DNA from 3 places in the Streptomyces zhihengii genome. Region 1 is predicted to be linked to each of the others. Evidence: predicted binding sites of a transcription regulator. Region 1 holds the regulator's gene; each other region holds the start of a gene.

Evidence for each region. Region 1 encodes HrcA, which represses chaperone genes, less so after heat shock. Its sites were predicted from a motif close to TTNGCACTCNGNNNNNCNGAGTGCNAA; they were not measured.
Region 2: groL (chaperonin GroEL) is a predicted target of HrcA. The motif match lies at 1,473-1,499, and genes of this name have one in related genera.
Region 3: groES (co-chaperone GroES) is a predicted target of HrcA. The motif match lies at 1,611-1,637, and genes of this name have one in related genera.

Annotation. Positions count from the first base shown of each region.
Region 1 is NZ_JAFEJA010000001.1:5,565,938-5,568,202, reverse strand. It holds gene dnaJ (molecular chaperone DnaJ) at 1-497, opposite strand, end outside; gene hrcA (heat-inducible transcriptional repressor HrcA) at 498-1,514, opposite strand; gene JE024_RS23560 (MBL fold metallo-hydrolase) at 1,728-2,265, shown strand, end outside.
Region 2 is NZ_JAFEJA010000001.1:4,561,125-4,563,389, reverse strand. It holds gene groL (chaperonin GroEL) at 1-1,344, opposite strand, end outside; gene JE024_RS19220 (cold-shock protein) at 1,719-1,922, opposite strand.
Region 3 is NZ_JAFEJA010000001.1:3,445,671-3,447,935, forward strand. It holds gene groL (chaperonin GroEL) at 1-1,061, opposite strand, end outside; gene groES (co-chaperone GroES) at 1,156-1,464, opposite strand; gene JE024_RS14260 (polysaccharide deacetylase family protein) at 1,766-2,265, opposite strand, start outside.

The DNA of each region.
Region 1 (2,265 bases):
CCGCGGCCGCGGCACATGTCACAGGTCTGCGCGGACGTGCCCGGTGCCGCACCCTCGCCGGAGCAGGTGGTGCACACCACGGCCGTGTCGACCTGGATGTCCTTGGTGGTGCCGAAGGCGGCCTCGTTGAGGTCGATCTCCAGCCGGATCATCGCGTCCTGGCCGCGCCGGGTGCGCGAGCGCGGGCCGCGCTGCGAAGCCGTGCCGAAGAAGGCGTCCATGATGTCGGAGAAGTTGCCGAAGCCGCCGGCCCCGAACCCGCCCGCGCCGCCGCCCGCCTGGGACAGCGGGTCGCCGCCGAGGTCGTAGACCTGCTTCTTCTGCGGGTCCGACAGCACCTCGTACGCGGCGTTGATCTCCTTGAAGCGCTCCTGCGTCTTCGGGTCCGGATTCACATCCGGGTGGAGTTCTCGCGCAAGACGGCGGAAGGCCTTCTTGATCTCGTCCTGGGACGCGTCGCGGCGTACGCCGAGTACGGCGTAGTAGTCCGTGGCCACTTACGACTCCGCCAGGATCTGTCCGACGTAACGTGCCACTGCGCGTACCGCTCCCATCGTTCCGGGGTAGTCCATGCGGGTCGGTCCGACCACGCCGAGTTTGGCGACTGCTTCGCCGCCCGAACCGTAACCGACCGAGACGACGGACGTGGAGTTCAGTCCCTCGTGGGCGTTCTCGTGCCCGATTCTCACGGTCATGCCCGATTCCTTGGCCTCGCCGAGCAGCTTGAGGAGCACGACCTGCTCCTCCAGCGCCTCCAGCACCGGCCTGATCACCAGGGGGAAGTCGTGCCCGAAGCGGGTCAGATTGGCGGTGCCGCCGATCATGAGCCGTTCCTCGGTCTCCTCCACCAGCGTCTCCAGCAGGGTCGCGAGCACCGTGGAGACCGTCCCGCGGTCCTCGGTCTCGAACGACTCCGGCAGATCCTGCACCAGGGTCGGCACGTCCGCGAAGCGGCGCCCGACGACCCGGCTGTTGAGCCGGGCGCGCAGGTCGGCGAGGGAGGTCTCGCCGAACGGCGCGGGGCAGTCGACGAGCCGCTGCTCCACCCGCCCCGTGTCGGTGATGAGCACCAGCATCAGCCGGGCGGGGGCCAGTGACAGCAGTTCCACGTGCCGGACCGTCGAGCGGGTCAGCGAGGGGTACTGCACCACGGCGACCTGCCGGGTGAGCTGGGCGAGCAGCCGCACCGTGCGCCCGACGACGTCGTCGAGGTCGACGGCCCCGTCCAGGAAGTTCTGGATGGCGCGGCGCTCGGGGGTGGACAGCGGCTTCACTCCGGCGAGCTTGTCGACGAAGAGGCGGTAGCCCTTGTCCGTGGGGATCCGGCCGGCGCTGGTGTGCGGCTGGGCGATGAAGCCCTCCTCCTCCAGCACGGCCATGTCGTTGCGCACGGTGGCCGGGGAGACGCCCAGGCGGTGGCGCTCGGTCAGCGCCTTGGAGCCGACGGGCTCCTCCGTGCCGACGTAGTCCTGGACGATGGCGCGCAGGACCTCGAGCCTGCGTTCGCTGAGCACCGTGCGCACCTCCTGCTGCGGTTCGTGATCCCTCGGCCGTCTGCCCCGGCAGCCGCCTGGCACTCGATACGGCCGAGTGCCAGCGGTCCCCCGGCCAGTGTACGGCTGCGGGGTACGCCCCTAGCAAGGGTGACCGACCACCGGGTCGGCGCGACGGGCCGCCCCGGCGTCCCGGCCGACGCCCGGCGGGCGGATGCGGATAGCGTCGCGCCCATGGACGTCGCTTGGGAAGACTTCGGCTGGGAACGGCTGGCGGACGGCGTCGGCCGCCGCAGGCTGCCCACCTGGGACGCGACCGTCGGCCTGGTCGCCGGCGAGGACGCGGTGCTGCTCTGGGACACGGGTTCCACCATCCGCGAGGGCGCCGCGATCCGGGCCGAGGTGCAGGCGCTGCTGGGCCGCCGAGTGACACATGTCGCACTCAGCCACCCCCACTTCGACCACGTCCTCGGCACGGCCGCCTTCGCGGGGGCCGAGGTCTACGGGGCGGTGGGCCTGGACGGGCTGCTGCGGCGGGGGGGCGACGCCCTCCGGCAGGACGCCGTGCGCCACGGGGTGGCGCCCGGGGAGGCCGCCGAGGCGGCGGACGTGCTGGTCGTGCCGCACCACGCGGTGACCGGCGAGTGCGCGATCGACCTGGGCGGCCGGCAGGCGGTGCTCGCCGACGCGGGCCCCGGCCACACCGGCCACGACCTGGCCCTGCTGGTGCCCGGCACGCCGGACGTGGTGTTCTGCGGAGATCTGGTGGAGG
Region 2 (2,265 bases), 1.0 Mb from region 1:
CAGCGGGGCCTCCAGCGCGAGCTTCACGGCGTTGGCGCCGGTCGCCTCGTCGCCGTCCAGCTCCAGCTTCTCGAAGACCGCGGAGGCCTGGAGCAGGGCCACGCCACCACCGGCGACGATGCCCTCCTCGACGGCCGCCTTCGCGTTGCGAACGGCGTCCTCGATGCGGTGCTTGCGCTCCTTGAGCTCGACCTCGGTCGCGGCACCGGCCTTGATGACGGCCACGCCGCCGGCCAGCTTCGCGAGGCGCTCCTGGAGCTTCTCGCGGTCGTAGTCCGAGTCGCTGTTCTCGATCTCGGCGCGGATCTGGTTGACCCGGCCGGCGACCTGGTCGCTGTCACCGGCGCCGTCGACGATGGTGGTCTCGTCCTTGGTGATGACGACCTTGCGGGCGCGGCCCAGCAGGTCCAGGCCGGCGTTCTCGAGCTTGAGGCCGACCTCCTCGGAGATGACCGTGCCGCCCGTGAGGATGGCGATGTCGTTCAGCATGGCCTTGCGGCGGTCGCCGAAGCCCGGGGCCTTGACGGCGACGGACTTGAAGGTGCCGCGGATCTTGTTGACGACCAGGGTCGACAGGGCCTCGCCCTCGACGTCCTCGGCGATGATCAGCAGGGGCTTGCCCGACTGCATGACCTTCTCCAGCAGCGGAAGGAGGTCCTTCACGTTGCTGACCTTGGAGTTGACGATCAGGAGGTACGGGTCGTCGAGCGACGCCTCCATGCGCTCCATGTCGGTGGCGAAGTACGCCGAGATGTAGCCCTTGTCGAAGCGCATACCCTCGGTGAGCTCCAGCTCCAGACCGAAGGTCTGGGACTCCTCGACGGTGATGACGCCTTCCTTGCCGACCTTGTCCATGGCCTCGGCGATGAGCTCGCCGATCTGGGTGTCGGCGGCGGAGATGGAGGCCGTGGAAGCGATCTGCTCCTTGGTCTCGACATCCTTCGCCTGCTCCAGCAGCGCACCGGAGACGGCCTCGACGGCCTTCTCGATGCCGCGCTTGAGGGCCATCGGGTTGGCGCCGGCGGCTACGTTGCGCAGGCCCTCGCGGACCAGCGCCTGGGCCAGGACCGTCGCGGTCGTCGTGCCGTCACCGGCGACGTCGTCCGTCTTCTTCGCGACTTCCTTGACCAGCTCGGCGCCGATCTTCTCGTACGGGTCCTCGAGCTCGATCTCCTTGGCGATGGACACACCATCGTTGGTGATCGTGGGGGCGCCCCACTTCTTCTCGAGGACGACGTTGCGACCCTTGGGGCCAAGGGTGACCTTGACGGCGTCGGCGAGCTGGTTCATCCCGCGCTCGAGACCGCGCCGTGCCTCCTCGTCGAACGCGATGATCTTGGCCATGTGAAGTGGTCCTCCCGGACTGGGGTGGATTGCTTCGGATCGCGTCAGGTGCCCGCGACGGACGGTCCGCGAGCCCGGTGGTTCCTTGCCCCACCCGGCTCGCCGACCTCACCTGAACGATCCAAGTTCTGTCACTCTCACTGGGAGAGTGCTAACGCCAATGATTAGCACTCGACCCCTGAGAGTGCAAGCGCCTTCGAAGAAGGCCCGGTGAGGGGCGGTGGCCGGGCGGCGGGAGGGCGCAAGCGCCGCCGGGGAACGGCCGCTTGCCTCCGCGCGCACGCGCGCACGCACGAGGGGCCCGCGTCCCGGGTGGGATGCGAGCCCCTCGTGCGTGAGTGCGTCGGTGGCCGAACGCGCCTGGATCAGTCGGATCAGACGGCGAGCTTGACCATGTCCGCCTGCGGACCCTTCTGGCCCTGCGAGATCTCGAATTCGACTCGCTGACCTTCTTCAAGGGTGCGGTACCCGTCCATCTGGATCGCGCTGTAGTGGACGAAAACATCCGCACCACCGTCGACCGCGATGAAGCCGTACCCCTTCTCCGCGTTGAACCACTTGACGGTGCCCTGAGCCATGCCTAACTCCCCTATTACTGGCCCTTGCGCAGGACCGCACTTCGCGGACCCTGGGTAGACCTCACCCCCGACAGGAGGGGTGTGCGCCGGAACGCGTCGACCGCGGCTGAATGTATCTGCCCAACTGCCCTCTGCAACAGGTCAGTCGGACGAGAAATCCGGGCACGGCCGATCGGCCGATCCCTGCGAATCCGCTGAATTCCCGGGCAAGTCGGGCCCGACATAGCGGCACTTTTAAGGCAATTCGACCGCAGACTTTGGCCGCATTCTTACGGTGCGGGGCGCATTCGAGCCGGGTCGGCGGAGGGGGCTTCCCAGACTCTATCGCGTCTAACCATGCAGA
Region 3 (2,265 bases), 2.1 Mb from region 1:
TCGATCTCGGCCTTGATCTGGTTGACACGGCCGGTCACGTCGGCGGAGTCGCCGCCGCCGTCGACGATGGTGGTGTCGTCCTTGGTGACGGTCACGCGGCGGGCGCTGCCCAGCACGTCCAGACCGGCCTGGTCGAGCTTGAGGCCGACCTCCTCGGCGATGACGGTGGCACCGGTGAGGGTGGCCATGTCGCCGAGCATCGCCTTGCGGCGGTCGCCGAAGCCGGGGGCCTTGACGGCCACCGCGTTGAACGTGCCGCGGATCTTGTTCACGACCAGGGTCGACAGGGCCTCGCCCTCGACGTCCTCGGCGATGATCAGCAGCGGCTTGGAGCCACCCGCCTGGATGACCTTCTCCAGCAGCGGCAGCAGGTCCTGGATCGAGGCGATCTTGCCCTGGTGGATCAGGATGTACGGGTCGTCGAGGACGGCCTCCATACGCTCCTGGTCGGTCACCATGTACGGGGACAGGTAGCCCTTGTCGAAGGCCATGCCCTCGGTGAAGTCCAGCTCCAGACCGAAGGTGTTGGACTCCTCGACGGTGATGACACCGTCCTTGCCGACCTTGTCCATCGCCTCGGCGATGAGCTCGCCGACCTGCTGGTCCTGGGCGGACAGCGCGGCGACGGCGGCGATGTCGCTCTTGTCGTCGATGGGACGCGCGGTCGCGAGCAGCTCGTCGGAGACGGCCTTGACGGCGGCGTCGATGCCCTTCTTCAGGGCGGCCGGGGAGGCGCCGGCGGCGACGTTGCGCAGACCCTCGCGGACCAGGGCCTGGGCCAGCACGGTGGCGGTGGTCGTACCGTCACCCGCGATGTCGTTGGTCTTGGTCGCCACCTCCTTCACGAGCTGCGCGCCGAGGTTCTCGTACGGGTCCTCGATCTCGACCTCACGGGCGATCGTGACACCGTCGTTGGTGATGGTGGGAGCGCCGAACTTCTTGTCGATGACGACGTTGCGGCCGCGGGGGCCGATCGTCACCTTGACCGTGTCGGCAAGCTTGTTGACGCCACGCTCGAGGGCGCGACGGGCGTCCTCGTCGAACTTCAGGATCTTCGCCATGGAGCTTCTCAAGTCCTCTCGAAACGAACCGCGCCCCTCGCCGCCCGGCAACTAGCGGGGTGACCAGGGGCGCGGATCGAAGTAAATCGGTGAATTACTTCTCGACGATCGCGAGCACGTCGCGAGCCGAGAGGACGAGGTACTCCTCGCCGCTGTACTTCACTTCGGTGCCGCCGTACTTGCTGTAGAGCACGACATCGCCGACGTTCACGTCGAGCGGAAGACGCTCGCCGTTCTCGAAGCGGCCCGGGCCCACGGCCAGGACGACGCCCTCCTGGGGCTTCTCCTTGGCGGTGTCCGGAATAACCAGGCCAGAGGCCGTGGTCTGCTCGGCGTCGAGCGGCTGGACCACAATGCGGTCCTCGAGCGGCTTGATGGCAACCTTGGAGCTGGCGGTCGTCACGATCCGACCTCCCCCTTCGGAGATCTCACGGGGTTAACTGTCTGAGGTGGCGACCAGGTGGATCCGTCGTCGCGGGTGCCGGACCTGCCCGTCGCTGTGTTGGCACTCTCCAGTGGTGAGTGCCAGGAGCGAGACTATGACCGGGATTAGCACTCGGTCAAGCGGAGTGCCAATCCGGCCGCGCGCGCCGTCCTGATCCCGACCCCGGCGGCCGGCCCCGCGATGGTCCCGCAGCGGCCCCCGCACCCGCCCCGGACAACGCCGTCCCGCCGTCCGGGGTTCCGCGGGCGGGCTCCCGGGCTCAGACGTAGTCCTCCAGCCGGGCGACGGCGTACCCCTTCTCCGTCACGGTCTTCATCACCCGCCGGATCATGTCGGGCATGCTGCCCTTCCAGTCGTCCTTGCCGCGGAAGTGGGTGAGGATGATGTCGCCCGGGTGCAGATCGCGGTCCCACTCCCGCCACTCCATGTGGTCGGGGAACGCCTCGGAGGCCCACAGCGGCACGGCCTCGACGCCGCAGGACTTCGCCACCCGCAGCGTGTCGCCGTTGTAGTTGCCGTACGGCGGGCGGAACAGCCGGGGCCTGGTGCCGTACCGCTTCTGGAGCTTCTCCTGCTGGCCGCAGATCTCCCGCTGCTGCTGGGCGTACGAAAGGCCGGGCAGATAGCGGTGGTTGAGGGTGTGGTTGTGCAGCGCCACCCCGCTGTCGCGCATCTTCGCGAAGTACCCGTAGTCGTCGCCGATGACGTAGTCGCTGAGGAAGGCGCTGTACGGGATCTGGAGTTCGGTCATCATCCGCA